One region of the Sporosarcina sp. 6E9 genome, then DNA from elsewhere that is predicted to be linked to it. Evidence: predicted binding sites of a transcription regulator. Region 1 holds the regulator's gene; the other holds the start of a gene.
The links. Region 1 encodes CtsR, which represses protease genes until heat stress. Its sites were predicted from a motif close to ATGGTCAATAAAGGTCAAACA; they were not measured.
Positions count from the first base shown of each region.

Region 2: a site for CtsR is predicted at 5,093-5,113, ahead of clpP (ATP-dependent Clp endopeptidase proteolytic subunit ClpP). Genes of this name have one in related genera too.

Region 1 is NZ_JAGEMN010000003.1:258,853-267,177, forward strand. It holds gene radA (DNA repair protein RadA) at 1-1,186, opposite strand, end outside; gene J4G36_RS14425 (ATP-dependent Clp protease ATP-binding subunit) at 1,261-3,726, opposite strand; gene mcsB (protein-arginine kinase McsB) at 3,886-4,974, opposite strand; gene J4G36_RS14435 (UvrB/UvrC motif-containing protein) at 4,964-5,521, opposite strand; gene J4G36_RS14440 (CtsR family transcriptional regulator) at 5,563-6,030, opposite strand; gene J4G36_RS14445 (hypothetical protein) at 6,288-6,497, opposite strand; gene J4G36_RS14450 (hypothetical protein) at 6,539-8,233, opposite strand.
Region 2 is NZ_JAGEMN010000004.1:135,139-143,463, forward strand. It holds gene J4G36_RS15100 (ABC transporter ATP-binding protein) at 1-21, opposite strand, end outside; gene J4G36_RS15105 (ABC transporter permease) at 28-966, opposite strand; gene J4G36_RS15110 (ABC transporter permease) at 966-1,901, opposite strand; gene J4G36_RS15115 (M55 family metallopeptidase) at 1,915-2,739, opposite strand; gene J4G36_RS15120 (BCCT family transporter) at 3,011-4,558, opposite strand; tRNA gene J4G36_RS15125 (tRNA-Arg) at 4,937-5,008, opposite strand; gene clpP (ATP-dependent Clp endopeptidase proteolytic subunit ClpP) at 5,155-5,754, shown strand; gene J4G36_RS15135 (HPr family phosphocarrier protein) at 6,091-6,348, opposite strand; gene whiA (DNA-binding protein WhiA) at 6,378-7,325, opposite strand; gene J4G36_RS15145 (gluconeogenesis factor YvcK family protein) at 7,349-8,325, opposite strand, start outside.

The DNA.
Region 1 (8,325 bases):
CTTCGCCAATAAAGCAGTCAGATAAACCCGCTGCAGTATCGCGGTAACTAGATACGATGCTGACTAAAACCGCAAGATCGATTGCCGGCTCATCTAACTTTACACCGCCTGCAACTTTAATATAGGCATCTTGCGCTTGTAATAACATCCCCATCCGCTTCTCTAAAACCGCCATTAATAGAGAGACTCGGTTTTGGTCCAGCCCAGTCGCCATCCGTTTAGGATAATTAAAACTGGATGGTGTCACAAGCGCTTGTATTTCAACAAGAATCGGCCTGGTTCCCTCCATCGAAGCAACAACCGTTGACCCCGCACCGCCTTGCGATCTTTCGCGTAGGAATAACTCGGAAGGGTTAAGAACTTCTTTTAATCCAGATTGCAACATCTCAAAAATCGCAATTTCATTTGTTGAACCAAATCGGTTTTTCACGCTCCGCAAAATCCGATAGGTATGATGACGTTCCCCTTCAAAGTAAAGAACCGTATCTACCATATGTTCAAGTATTCGCGGACCCGCTATTTGGCCGTCTTTGGTTACATGCCCTACGAGAAATATCGCGATATTTTGCGTCTTCGCGATGCGCATGAGCTCAGCTGTACATTCACGCACTTGCGTAATGCTTCCCGGTGCTGATTTCACTTCTGGATGATGAATCGTCTGGATAGAGTCAACGATGACAAACTTTGGTTTTACTTCTTCGATTGTGTGATGGATTTGCTCCAAATCAGTTTCAGCGTATATGTAAAGTTCATCCGATAAAACACCCAGTCGTTCCGCTCGCAATTTCGTTTGGCGAATCGACTCTTCACCTGAGATATACAAAACACGATGGCCTGCATTCGCGAGAAGCGAGGATACTTGAAGGAGAAGCGTTGACTTACCAATACCCGGATCACCGGCAGTTAGAAGAAGAGAACCTGGTACGATTCCGCCCCCAAGAACTCGGTTTAATTCACCTAAATCGGTTTCGACACGGGGCTCTGCATTTGTTTCGATTTTACTGATTGGCATGGCTTTTTGACGCACGTTTTCGGAGTGTTGGAAAGCGCCGCGAGGGCCTTTACTAACCACTTCTATTTCTTCATTCATTGTGTTCCATTCACCGCAGCCTGGGCAACGGCCCATCCATTTAGGAGATTCATAGCCACAATCTTTACACATGAATTTCGACTTTCGTTTTGACATATTTACCTCCAAAGAGGGAAAGGACAGTCCTAGACCGCCAAACGTTCTGACGGGGGACTATCCTATTTCCACCATTATTTTTCTGCGATAACTTCTTCTTTTGATTCGACGGCATCTTTTGTTTGTACGACAAATTCGTCATTTTCGACATCGACGACGACTTTACCACCCGTTAGAATCATTCCCTTTAGGAGTTCTTCAGATAACCTGTCTTCGATATGTTTTTGAAGCGCGCGGCGTAATGGTCGCGCACCATATTCTGGGTCGTAACCAACTTCGGAAATCTTCAGTTTCGCAGCGTCTGTTAATTCAAGCACAATATCTTGTTCTTGTAGACGATTTGATAATTCGTTTGCCATAAGCGTAACGATTTTACGCAAGTGTTCTTTTTCAAGTGAGTGGAAGACAATCATTTCGTCAACGCGGTTCAAGAACTCAGGACGGAATGTTTTCTTCAACTCTTCTAACATCGTTGATTTCATGCCCTCATAGTTATGATCGGAATCTTGTAGATTAAAGCCGACATAACGGTTCTTCTTAAGGGCATCCGCACCTACGTTAGATGTCATAATCACAACAGTGTTTCTGAAATCGACGGTACGGCCTTTTGAATCCGTTAATCGACCGTCTTCTAATACTTGAAGAAGAATGTTAAAGACATCTGGATGTGCTTTTTCAATTTCATCAAGCAAAATAACGGAATACGGTTTGCGACGAACTTGCTCGGTTAATTGGCCGCCGTCATCGTGACCGACATAACCCGGAGGTGAACCGACTAGACGAGAAGTCGAATGCTTCTCCATATATTCGGACATGTCGACACGAATCATCGCATCTTCATCGCCGAACATTGTTTCCGCTAGCGCCCTTGCCAGTTCTGTTTTCCCGACCCCTGTAGGCCCTAGGAAAATAAATGAACCAATTGGTCGTTTCGGATCTTTAAGCCCCGCACGCGCGCGTCGGATCGCTTTAGAGATGGCTGTGACAGCTTCCGCCTGACCAATTACACGCTCGTGCAATGTGTCTTCCATTTTCAGTAACTTAATCGACTCAGTTTCAGCGATTTTGGATACTGGAATACCAGTCCACATGGCGACGACTTGTGCGATGTCATTTACGGTTACTTTCGATTCCGTCTTGCCTTGTTCTTCTTTCCAAGCTTTTTTCGTTTTATCGAGTTCATCTTTCATCTTCTGTTCCTTGTCGCGGAACGAAGCAGCTTTTTCAAACTCTTGACTTTGAACAGCTTCATTTTTTTCGGACCGAATGGCTTCTAATTTCGTTTCAAGTTCTTTCAAGTTCGGCGGTGTTGTGTATGAACGTAATCGCACTTTCGAACCCGCTTCATCAATTAAATCAATCGCTTTGTCCGGCAGGAATCTGTCCGAGATATATCGATCTGACATTTTCGCTGCAGCATCGATTGCTTCATCTGTGATTTTCACGCGGTGATGCGCCTCGTAACGGTCGCGCAACCCTTTAAGAATTTGAATCGATTCCTCGACAGATGGTTCGTCAACTTGAATCGGTTGAAAACGTCTTTCAAGCGCTGCATCTTTTTCAATGTATTTACGGTATTCATCAAGCGTTGTCGCACCGATACATTGGAGTTCTCCGCGCGCAAGGGATGGTTTCAAAATATTCGATGCATCGATGGCACCTTCTGCGCCGCCTGCCCCGATAAGCGTATGAAGTTCATCAATGAATAAAATAACGTTGCCCGCTTGGCGAATTTCTTCCATTACTTTTTTCATGCGGTCTTCAAATTCACCGCGGTATTTCGTACCCGCAACGACCGTCCCCATATCAAGCGTCATCACGCGTTTATCGCGAAGAATTTCCGGCACTTCATTGTTCACGACTTGCTGCGCAAGCCCTTCTGCAATCGCCGTTTTACCAACACCCGGTTCTCCAATTAGCACCGGATTGTTTTTCGTGCGGCGTGCGAGTACTTCAATAACACGCGTAATCTCATTACTTCTCCCAATCACAGGGTCTAGTTGTCCTTCACGGGCCACTTCCGTTAAGTCACGCGCAAGTCCATCTAATGTCGGTGTTGCAGCAGAAGCAGAAGCGTTGGTAGTTGAACCGCTTGAACTTTCGGTAGTTCCCAGCAATTGCAATACTTGCTGGCGTGCTTTGTTAAGACTGACACCGGCATTGCTTAGCACACGCGCCGCTACGCCTTCACCTTCACGGATAAGCGCTAGCAGAATGTGTTCTGTTCCGATATATGAATGATTTAACTTCCTTGATTCATCAACTGATAGTTCAATTACTCTTTTCGCACGCGGCGTATAGTGAACGATAGGACCAACGTCTTTTGTGCCGGATCCCACAAGCTTATTGACACCTTCTTCAATCGTTACAAAACTGACATCGATTGCTTCTAGTGCTTTCGCTGCGATCCCCCCACCCTCGCGAATAAGGCCAAGCAAAATATGCTCTGTACCAATGGACTCGTGTTTCATGCGAATCGCTTCTTCTTGGGCAAGTTGCAACACTTTTTGTGCTCGTTGTGTAAATCGGTTAAACATCATCATTCAGTCCTCTCCTTCTACTATATATAATCTATTCCACAACCTTATACGTCGTTAAACGAAAATAAATAAATCTTTACAAAAAAGGCCCCATCACACTGTCCTTGACCTAATTTGACTAATTATACTTCAATGAAATGTCAGGTACAAAATTATTGCCTATTCTTCCGTTCCTTTTTCAGCAGACGGTCGAGAACCGTCGATGGCAAGTCGTTCACGAAAGAGTTTTGCCCTGAAGATATCCCGTTCTTCTTGTGTTAAGTCCGTTTGAGCAAATTGCTGAAGAAAACCCGGTTGCATGAAAATCATGAGCTCATTGAGAATGGTCATATCCACGTCTTTGATAATGCCTAAATCGATGCCTAGCCGCACATCCGATAAGCAACGAGCAGCTTCGCCCGTTTGCAATAATCTTGAATAGACGAGCGTCCCGAGCGAGCGAAACAAGCGGTTTTCCAGCGCGATTTGCGACTTTTCCACCAATAACTTTCTAGCCCTGCGCTCATGGGCCAGGAGATGCGACGTAATATTGCCCAGGTCCTCCAGAATGTCAGCTTCAGTTTTCCCTAGCGTTACTTGATTGGACACTTGATAAACATTGCCTAGCGCCTTGCTGCCTTCACCATAACTTCCCCGAACGACCAAACCTAAACGCCCGATAGCAGGGATGATTCGGTCAATTTGTTTCGTGATTGTCAAGGCAGGCAAATGCATCATGACAGAAGCCCGCATTCCGGTCCCCGTATTTGATGGGCAACTCGTTAAATAACCGAAGTCTTCATCGAATGCATATGGTAATTCCTTTTCTAAAATGTCGTCAACGCGGTTGGCTTGATTAAACGCCTCTTCCAACTGCAACCCAGGATAAATGCATTGAATTCGAATATGATCTTCTTCATTGACCATGACACTTATCGACTCATCCGATGACAATAAGACTGCGCCGTGTCGTTTGGGGTTTGTCAGATGCGGACTAACCAAATGTTTCTCCACGAGCACTTCACGGTCCAATGAGGATAGTTCGGACATTCTAGAATAGGTATAATCATCTTCGTCGTCATCCAACAAAGTTCCTGCAACGATTTTATCCACGGCTAAAGCTTCATCGTCATTGGCGGCAATCGGAAACCTATAACCCCTTAAATTCCGGGCCAATCGAATGCGTGTGGAGAGTACAATATCAGAGTTTTCACCGTGAGCTGTCATCCAACCTGTCGCTGCGTTTTGAATGAATTTCTCAATCGACATTGCGTTCTTCACCTCCATGCGCAAGCTGCTTTTGGAGTTCATTTGCCTCATCGCGTAAAGCGGCCGCTTCTTCAAATCGTTCTTCCGCTACAGCAACCTGCATTTTCGCACGCACTTCTTCCACTTTTCGTTTGATCGCGTAAACTTTGTTAAATGAAACAGGTATTTTCCCCGTATGGGTTGTGTGACCACTATGCAGTTTGCCAAATACATTCGGTACATGTTGCCTAAATGTGTCATAACAGGTTGCACAGCCAAATTTCCCGATGTCGAGAAACTTGGAAAACGTCAAGTTGCAACCAGGGCATTCGATATTTCCAAATTGATTGCCACGCGCTTGTTGCTGCTCCGTTTTGAATGGCTCCGTTCCACCGAACCATTGAGATAAGAATTGCTGAATCGATAACGGTTCATTATTTGGATCGAAATGAAACGTTTCCGATTGGAATGCACACTTCTCACATAAGTGGCGTTCGACGGCCTCACCTATATATCCTTTTTTAATGATGACGGAAGCGGGTCGTTCTTTACAGTTTTCACAAATCATAGTGTGCCACCTCACTTTTGTTTGGTTACCAATTAGTCTTCTTATAGCTGTTCATAAATTAGCGTTATGAGCATTGCGCGTAAAATACGAGCCCGAATTTCATCGCGTTCCGGAAGCGGAATACGGATGGTCGTTCGATCGACCGCAGCCAGAATCAACTTAGATTCACGCTCAGATATCACTTCTTCATCGATGAGCCGATACACGACATCCAGCGCCATCGTATGCGAAGCACCGCCGTCCAGACCCGCTAGAATATGCTCGATTAATTCTTTACGACTGTTTGGCCGTACACGGAAGATACGAATATAACCTCCGCCGCCACGTTTCGATTCAACGGCATACCCACGCTCTGCTGTAAAACGGGTATTGATCACGTAATTGATTTGCGATGGTACGCATTGAAATTTCTCCGCAACTTCATTGCGCTTAATTTCAATAATGCCATTCTGTTCACTTTCGATAATCGCTTTTAAATACCCTTCAATAATATCAGAAATATTTCGCACGTCCTCACCTCTTTCATCACGGGCGATTAGGCATTGACTTTGACTATCTTTGACTTAATTGTACAATCGAAATTACTGATTCGCAATTGATTTGCATTGGGTTTGGCGATCTAGATAAGTATCGGCGTATAAGGGTAGCGTTTAGACATTTGATTGTCGTGTCGCGGATTTTACGAGATGTAGAGAGGGGTTCGGTTCCGATTGCGCGGAGTTGGGCGGTTGTAGAGAGGAGTTTGGGAGGCGCGGAGTTCAAGCGGTCAGGAGAGGACTTGGTCGAAGATTGCGCTGTGTTCGCGCGGCAAAGAGAGGACTTCGGGAAACGCGCGGAATTCAAACGGCGAGGAGAGGACTTGGTCGAAGTTTGCGCTGAGTTCGCGCAGCAGAGGGAGGACTTCGGGAAAGGCGCGGAATTCATGCGGCGGGGAGAGGACTTCGTTGTCGAACACGACGCCCAAAACGAAAACCATTAAAAAAAGGACTTCCCATCAACCGGGAAGCCCACTTCTTATTATTTCACACTCGTATTCGTCAATTCCCTAACCGGTAAAAATTGCTCCCCAGTCTCTAAATAGGTCAAGACCAGCTTATCGCCTTCTTGAATATAAATCGCGAGAGGTTCGACTTCAGAGGATACGAGAAAGTTTCGACCATCATTTGCAAAAATCGACACTAATGTAAAGTCCCCGACACGCTCTTTAAACACACGGACGACAGTAATTGCTGCTTTGGCCTCTTCTGCATTCGAACTTCCATCCACTGTGCTTCCGCCTCGCTGAAGTGCTGTTTTATAAAGTTTCAATGCTTCATTTGGCGTGTTTCCATACACGGATATTTCTGGATTTGCCGCCGATACGATAAAGTAGTTTTGTAAAAATCCGTTCGAGTCTAGAACTGGCGTCAGCCAACTCGCTTCGCCGTAAAAATTATATAGAACCGGCATTTCGCCAGACCATTTCTTCTCAATAAATTTCTTCTCGATAATTTGAAGCGCACCTTGCGAATCCATATACGACTCTTCGAGATTTCCAGTGTAGTAAGTCGCCTTCCCTGTACGACCATCCGTTAGCGCATAGCCCAACATCGAATCTACGCCTTCTTTCGGACTCGTAAAGTCTGTGAAGTAATACATATGACCTTCCTCATCAAATATCGGACTCACATTTGCTTCTGTTCCTTCATCTGAAGGGAGTTTTACATCTTTTTTACCGACAATCGAATTCCAAAAACCATGAATATAATTCCCGAAATAGCTGTTTTGCAGACTTACGGCTTCCGGAGAAACTGCACCGTTAATAAATGCGGGCACTTCAGAAATTGCGAACTTTTCAATATCGCCCGTTGCCGGATCAAGCATGACAATTCCTTTGACATCAAAACCGTTACGTGCGGTTATAAATTCTCCGTATGAACGAATGTAATGTGGTTTACCTTCATCGTCGACTTCCAACTGAACATCACCGTAAAAGATTAAGTCCGGCATGGCCATTCGGATGCGTCGCTCCACATTCTTACCAAAAAAGGAGGACGGGGTGTACACCATTTCAGCTTTCACAAACTTTGGATTGTCTGCCGAATCGGTCGCACTCATCGTAAAGTATCCAGGTGTCGTTTTCGCGCTCCACCATTTGAAGAACCCTGAGAATTCAACAGGCGCGATATAGACGAAATCATCGCCCACCTTCTGGATTTGCAAGTTGCCAAGTTCATAGTAACTCGTATTCGGAACTTGCCCGAACGCTTTCTTCATTTTGTTCCGCGCGAACTTAGGCGGTACGCTGGCCGGTGTCTTCGTTTCATCGAAAGCAGTAATTTCCACTTTCTGATCCATTTCAACCGCATTATATTTTTTGTCTGCGTTTAAAAGTGGTGCACTTAGTAGATATACGCCAAAAATCGCCGCGCCGATAAAAAGGATGATTTTCGGTTTGCGGTCTTTCGGTCCCGCGAATGCCACCCCCATGAATGTGACGATGAGGAGCATCACCCATAATGACGTCCAATCCCTGTCTAAATTAGATAGGTAATAAACGCCGAACACGATGACTGCTATCAAAACAGTCATACTAGCCAAGGCTGCCCATCGATTGAATACTAACTCTTGTTCATCATTCTTCTTATTCCTCTTCACGGTTGCCGCAAACGGAACGATAATTAGACTCGCTACAATTCCGGCTATAATTGAAAATAACAATAAATTAATCATAAGATACACTCTTTTCTTTAAAGATTTTGGCCATCTATACTATACGAATCTATTAGAAATGCGTTTCATTTTTCCAGCATTTATTTTCCTGG
Region 2 (8,325 bases), on a different contig from region 1:
GAGCACTTGTTGTTTTGTCAAAATCATTCACCCCCTCAATTTCGGATCGAGCGCGTCTTGCATTCCGTCCCCTAACACGTTAAATGCAAACATTGTCATTGATATGAAAAATGCTGGGAAGAACAACCTCCACCAATAACCAGATGTTATGACTGGAAGTGCGTCATTCGCCATCACACCCCAACTTGCAAACGGTGCTTGTATACCGAGCCCTAGAAAGCTCAGAAAAGCTTCTGCAAATATCGCACTCGGAACGGTTAGCGTCATCTGAACAATAATCGGACCCATCGTATTAGGTAGTAAGTTTCTTCTTATAATGCGCGACGTTTTCGCACCAAAAGATTTCGACGCGGTGACAAATTCATAGTTTTTAATCTGCAGAACTTGTCCCCTAACAATTCGAGCCATCCCAACCCAACCGGTAATCGTTAATGCAATAATGATTGTCGTTAAACTCGGTCCCATCACAACCATGAGCAGAATAACAACAAGCAAATGCGGCAAGCCGTACAAGACTTCAATAACACGCATCATCAATGTATCAGTGCGGCCACCTTTATAACCGCTTATACCTCCGTAAATAATACCGATGAAAAAATCAATAAGTGCAGCCATTACTCCGACGAAAAGCGAAATTCGAGCGCCGTACCAAGTCCGCGTAAATACGTCCCTCCCCATTTCGTCAGTACCGAACCAATGCGTGCTGGAAGGTGCCTGGTTTTGGTTCGGTAAATCCAGTTTTGTGACTGAATGTGGTGAAAATATCGGACCGAAAATCGCAAATAATGTTAGTAAGATAAGAAAGATTAGTCCACCCATCGCTAATTTGTTTTTTCGAATGCGTCGCCATGCATCTTTCCAATAAGAAAGGGATGGTCTAACAACTGCCTCCGCTTCCTTTGTGTCCTTCTTTTTCGGCTTAAACCATTCATCAGGAACCGTCATTCGTTGGTCTTTACTCACCATCACACTTCACCTTCCTTTTTATGCAATTTAATGCGTGGATCCAGAAGGCCGTAGACGATGTCGACTAGGAATAGCATGAAGACTAGAAACGCGCTATAAAAGACGGTCGATCCCATAATGACTGGATAATCTCGGTTATTGATACTTTCAACAAAGTATTTTCCCATGCCTGGTATCGCAAAAATTTGTTCAATTACAAATGTACCCGTCAAAATCCCTGCCAACATTGTCCCCATGATTGTCACAACGGGCATGAGGGCATTTCTAAGCGCATGTCTCACAACAATTCGAATCGGCGATAAACCTTTCGCTCGTGCCATCTTAATATAATCCTGCGTAAGCACTTCCAACATACTTGCCCGGGTCAGCCTTGCTATGATGGCTGTAGGACCCGTTGCCAGTGCTAGCGTCGGCAAGATCATATGAAGCGGGCTGCTCCATGTCGCTGTCGGAAGCAACTCCCAGTTCACCGCCACTTGTTGAATTAATAACGTCGCTAGCACGAAGTTAGGAACAGAAATACCGACGACGGCGAATGCCATTGCAAAATAATCGATAATCCCGTTATGCCTGAGTGCAGCAAAGGTCCCTAAGATAATGCCCGATACGACTGCTACAAGTATCGTTATAATCCCGAGTTCAAATGAAATCGGGAACCCCCTAGCCAGCAAGCTATTTACGGTCTCATTCGGTTTCTTAATCGAAGGCCCAAAATCGAACGTAACAATTGATTTCAAATAATATACGTATTGCACGCCAATCGGTTGATCGAGTTTGTAAAACTTTTCAAGATTCGCTTGAATGGTAGGATTCGAAGTCCGTTCCTCATCGAACGGTGATCCTGGTAATGAGTGCATTAAGAAAAATGTTAATGTGGAAATGATAAAGATTGTCGCAATCATCATAAGGAATCTCTTAACTATGTATTTAGCCATGCACATTTCCCCCTTAACAAAACTTCGTCTGCAATGCCAGCTCAATCATGACAAGCATCGCTCTATATGCTTCAATGATGTCTTTTGCTTCATATTTCACAATCGTTGTTCCTGCTTCAATTTCACAGCCCGGCATCAACGCAGCCCATTCCGCTTGCCCGTAATTATTAAATTCAATCCGGAGAATCGGGTTTTCGGGAGGTACGAGCGGTTGAATGGTATGTTGTTTCGCTATCGCTTCACTCGTCGTCTCTTCCAGTAGCGCATGCGCTTTTGTCGGATGCAGTGTTTGGACGGCAGACCTGGAAATGGATTGTTTGACGGCCGCAGTGACAATTCCAGGTATCAATGCCTTTGCTTCACGACAAGCCCCGTCATCTCCAGCGACCATAATGACAGGTACACCAAAATAGCCTGCAACATAAGCGTTAAAGCCAAGCTCCCCTATGGCAACATCATTGATATACATATTCCGAACCCCAAAAATCATCGAATGGCTCATGACGCCAGGTTGTCCCGCACGAGCGTGATAGCCTGCAAAAATTGCCCCGTCAAATGTAGAATCTATCGACTGAACCATCGAAAGCGGTTTCAAATCCCCCGTGATTAAATCCGCTTCTGGATGAATATCTTCCACCAGTAGATTATTCATTTTAGAATGACTGTCATTGACGAGGACTTTATTTGCCCCATTTTCAAATGCTGACCGGATAATGGCATTTGCTTCATTCGTCATAATCCGCCGAGATCGTTCATAATTATGTTTCGCTGAATCGACAAATGTGTGATCAGGCAATCCCGTAATTCCTTCCATATCAACTGACACATAAATATTCACAAGACCACCCCCAAGTCATTCATTTCTGAATTAATTTAATAGACAAAAATCATCAAGTATATATAAGACTATCAAATTTATTAGAATAGTACAATTGAATTTTTAAATATTAAATTATGGGCTGTGATTAAAGAAGTAATGGCTACAAAACATGTTTTATATCAATTGCAGATTACCGAAAGCACGTCAAATACTTTTGTAAAATAAAAAAAGTACCTGCAAACGTTAAAAATTAACGTTTGCAAGTACTTAATATTGTTTCTCTCAATAATTATACAGATTCATTTTTGGAATCATTTTTCCGAATAAATTGTTCCCGAGCCAATATACCTGCAACCTTGGGTGCGGTCCATATCAACGGTAATAATATAAACGATACAGGAACAGCTGCTACAACTATAAACGACTGAATCGCACCGATACTTCCCTCACCAATTGCTAGCAATACAATTGCCACCGAGCCCATGATGATTGCCCAAAAAACACGCATACTCTTCGGCGGGCTACCGTCACCCGTAATCGCTACCGAAATTGTATAGGACATCGAATCACCTGTAGTCACTACAAATAATATCGTGACAATTAAAAATGCGGGTGCCATAATAACGCTTAGGGGTAGTTGCTGCGTTATCGCAATCATAGCAGCTGGCATTCCTGAACTATTCAGTGCATCTGAAATAATACCTGGCTGAAGCAGCTCATAGAAAATACCAGATCCTCCGACTACGGTAAACCAGAAACAGGTCACGATTGGTGCAATAATAGCAATTGCTACAACAAGTTCTCTTATTGTTCTTCCTCGTGAAATCGTTGATATGAAAATACCCATCATTGGACCATAACCTAAAAACCAACCCCAAAAGAATATTGTCCAGATACCAAGCCACTCAGAGTCACCACGGAAAGTACTTATGCGAATAAACTCTTGAAGATGAACACCTGATGAAGATAGAAACATATCAATAATAAAGCCACCTGGTCCAAGTAACAAAACAAAAACCATTAAAATTAGCGTTAAAATTATATTTAAATTACTTAAAAATTGAATTCCCTTGCGTAGGCCAGTGATAGCAGAAATTGTCGCAATTGCCACGACGCCTACAATAATAAGGATTTGCGTTACCATGTTATTCGGAACCCCAATTATCGCTTCCATCCCATATGCCGCTTGCAGCCCTAGAAAACCGATTGGTCCTATTGTTCCAGCTGCAACAGAAATAATGGAAAAAGCATCCACTGCCGTACCGAGCATACTATTTTTCATGATTTTTTCACCAAAAATAGGATAAAGTAGGGACCGTGGTTTTAAAGGCATTCCCCTATGATAATGTGCATACATTAAGACGATTGTGCTCAATGTCCCAAGTATTGCCCAAGCAAGAAAACCCCAGTGCAAATAGCTTTGTGCAAGTGCTGGTATGATTGCATCTATAGTGCTTGATTGAATGCCATCAAATGTAGGTGGCGTACTGATAAAATGATGCATAGGTTCAGCGGCAGCCCAAAACACACCCCCGCCAGCCAGTAGCGTTGTCATAATCATCGCTATCCATTTAAACTTTCCTATTTGAGGTTTATCAATCATACCTAGACGTACTTTTCCATAACTAGAAATCGCTATGCCAATCGCAACGAAAAAAGTGCCTAGAAGCACGACTTGCCAAAATGCCCCAAAGTATTTTATTGCTACCGCAAATGAAACATTCACTGCATTTGTGACGAATTCTGTATTTATAAGCGACGCAAGAACAAAAACTAATAATAGTCCCCCGCTAATAATCAGTACGGGCCAGTCCGTTGTCGACTTTTTTGGTTTCATGCAAAATCTCCATTCTCTTTAACTTGATTTTTAATACCTATAATGGTTGATGCTTATGACATCACACTAAAAAGTATTTTTGTTCAGTTCACAAACATTTTCTATTTATGCTGTTTATGTAGATTGACCATATTACGCCACTTCTATAACTATGTCAATCACCACAGAAGATCCACGTCAGTGCTTAACTTCGAAAACAATCCCAGCATAACTAGTTGTTTGATTAAAACCTTTTCTGATGAAGAATCAAGGATTTTCGGCACACAAAAACTCTTATTTGATTACGTACGTACACGTATATCAAATAAGAGTTTAGAGTCTAGTCTGTATAATATTTTTACGTTAACCCATAACAACAAATGCACTAGCAAATAATTACGCCCTCGGCGGGAGTCGAACCCACATTTTAAGCTTCGGAGGCTTACGTGCTATCCATTGCACCACGAGGACAAAATGGTATTGTTACTTTCACAGCAACATTATAGATTGTACTAATGATTACATAAAAATGCAAGGTTTTTTTATGAAGCTTTAAATTTGACCTTTATTGACCATGCTATGTTATGATACAAGTACAGTTGAATTAAGGAGGAATTATTATGTTAATACCTACAGTAATTGAACAAACAAGCCGCGGGGAACGTGCTTATGATATCTACTCCCGTTTGTTGAAAGACCGGATTATCATGCTCGGAAGCGCAATTGATGATAATGTTGCGAACTCGCTTGTTGCTCAGCTTCTATTCCTTGAGGCAGAGGATCCAGAAAAAGACATTTCAATCTACATTAATAGCCCGGGTGGAAGCATCACAGCCGGTATGGCAATTTTCGATACGATGCAATTCATTAAACCTGATATCCAAACAATCTGTATTGGAATGTCAGCATCGATGGGTGCATTCCTTCTAGCGGCCGGTACTAAAGGTAAACGATACGCTTTACCGAATGCTGAAGTCATGATTCACCAACCACTTGGCGGTGCACAAGGGCAAGCAACGGAGATTGAGATTGCTGCGAAACGAATTCTATTCCTTCGCGAGAAGCTCAATACAATCCTTGCTGAACGTACAGGACAACCGATTGATGTAATCGCAGCTGATACAGAACGCGATAACTTCATGACAGCTGAACGCGCAAAAGAATATGGTCTCATCGATCACATCATCACGCGCAGCGATATGAAAGAAAACAAATAAGAATTAAGTAAGGCTAAATATAGAAGGGGCATTTCAAAATGCTTCTTCTATATTTTTTTGATTTTTATTTATTCGAGGCGACTTAGGTGCTAATTGTCATATCGAGTAATTTTGGTTGCAGTTATATGCGATTTGCTTGCAGTTGAAAGTTGTTTGCTTGCACTTAAACGGCATTTGCTTGCACTTAAATGATTTTGCTTGCAAGTCGGGACCATTATCCTACATAAATACTGGTACTCAAGCAATTCAACAGATACTTCAAGACCCCCTCTCTTATATTCAACCAAAACAAAAACCGTTTCTCGCTAATTAGACGAGGGACGGTTTTATTTTAACTTATTTTTCACGCTCAACTAGTTCAGCAAGAGACGAAAGCGCTTTCTCCTCATCACTTCCCTTTGCCATCAGGGTGACTTTTGTTCCTTGCGCAATCGCCAAACTCATGATGCCCATGATACTTTTTGCATTCACTTGGCGGTCATCTTTTTTCAAAAAGATATCCGCCGCAAATCGATTCGCTTCCTGCACGAATAATGCCGCTTGCCTTGCTTGAAGCCCAGGCTTCATTTTGACTTCTACTTCTTTTTCCATCATCTTTAGTCATACTCCTTTGTAACGTGACCTTACGTAATGCCAATTTCGCCATTACGAAGATTGTCCGCAATTTCTTCTATTTTTCTTAATCGATGATTCACGCCAGATTTACTAACCGAAGCACCAGAAACAAGTTCTCCGAGTTCCTTCAACGTGATGTCTTGATGTTCTACGCGTAAATGCGCGATTTCCTGTAACCTATCAGGTAATTGATCCAATCCGATTGTCCGTTGAATGTATTCGATATTCCCGACTTGTCGTTGCGCTGCGCTAATCGTTTTATTCATATTCGCTGTTTCGCAGTTAACAAGTCGATTTACACTATTACGCATATCTCGTAATATACGTATATCTTCAAATTTCATCAACGCTGAGTGCGCACCGACGATTCTTAAAAAATCGGATATCTTTTCAGCTTCTTTTAAATAAGCAATGTAGCCATTTTTACGTTCAATTGATTTCGCATTCAAATGAAATTCATTCATCAAATCTACAAGGGCTTCACTGTGTTCCTTATAAATCGAGAATATCTCCAAATGATAGGATGAGGTCTTCGGATTATTTACCGATCCTCCCGCGAGAAATGCGCCCCGAAGATACGCGCGTTGGCAACATTTATCTTTGACTAACTCCTGAGAAATCTCATTCTTAAATTCGAAAGTTCCGGTAAGAATAAGTAAATCTTTAAGCAACGGTTTTGCACCTTCACGAATTCGGCAAATATACACATTATTTTTCTTCAATTGCATTTTTTTTCTTACGAGTAATTCAATTTTATATGGATAAAGACGCCTTAAATTCGAATAGAGACGCCGCGCAATCGCGGCATTTTCAGTTTGGACATCTAGACTTAATGATTTATTTGAAAAAGATACCGAGCCGTTCATGCGGATAAATGCCGCGACTTCCGAACGTGTGCAACAGTCTTCCCCTTCGATTTGCGTAAGTTCCTTTTTAGTTCTTGATGCGAAAGACATGACACCTCTCCTTTCTCAGTTAATCACATCTTTTTCTTGCCTGCCGTGCTTTCCATATATTGAATAAGCCATGAAGCAACTTCTTTAGATTCGTGGCGGATTTGACCATCAATCAATGTAGCAATTTCTCTTTTAACGACATTCGGGACCAGTTTTTCTAATTCCGCCATATCATGTTCAACAGGCGATGGCGGCCCTTTGTATTCGCCTTCTTCATAGAGTGTAGTAAAATCCGTCGTATTTAATAAGACTGTATCTATAAATGCCCCACCCGCGTGATCGTATAGGGCTTTAACATGTTCTGAGGCCGAGTATTCAAAAGTTTCTCCAGCTTGCGTCGTCAAGTTGCAAATATACACCTTTTTAGCCGAACATTCCATTACCGCATCGCGAATCGCTTGAACAAGTATTGTCGGTAATATGCTCGTATATAAACTTCCCGGACCAAAAATCACTAAATCGGCATTCCTAAGTGCTTGGATTGTCTCAGGTAATGGCTTAACTTCTGTTGGAGACAAGTACACTTTACGAATACGTCGACCATAAACTGGGATTTTCGACTCTCCGGTTACGATTGTCCCGTCTTCCAGCTCCGCATGTAATGTAATTCTTTGATTAGCAGCTGGAAGAACTTTTCCTTGGATATTTAATATATGACTCATCTGTTCCACAGCACGCGCAAAATCTCCAGTAATATTCGTCATCGCAGCAAGCATTAAATTTCCAAGAGAATGACCTTTTAAATCTTTCGAACTTGCAAATCTGTATTGAAACATCTTCTCGATTAGTGGCTCTACATCCGATAATGCAGCCATAACATTACGAACATCTCCTGGAGGTGGTATATCATATTCATCGAGTAGCCTGCCAGAACTGCCGCCGTCGTCTGCAACTGTAACAACTGCTGTAATTTCAACTGGATATTTCTTCAATCCGCGAACTAGTGTCGCCAGCCCGGTTCCTCCACCGAAAATTACAACCTTCTTTTTTTCCCCCGAGT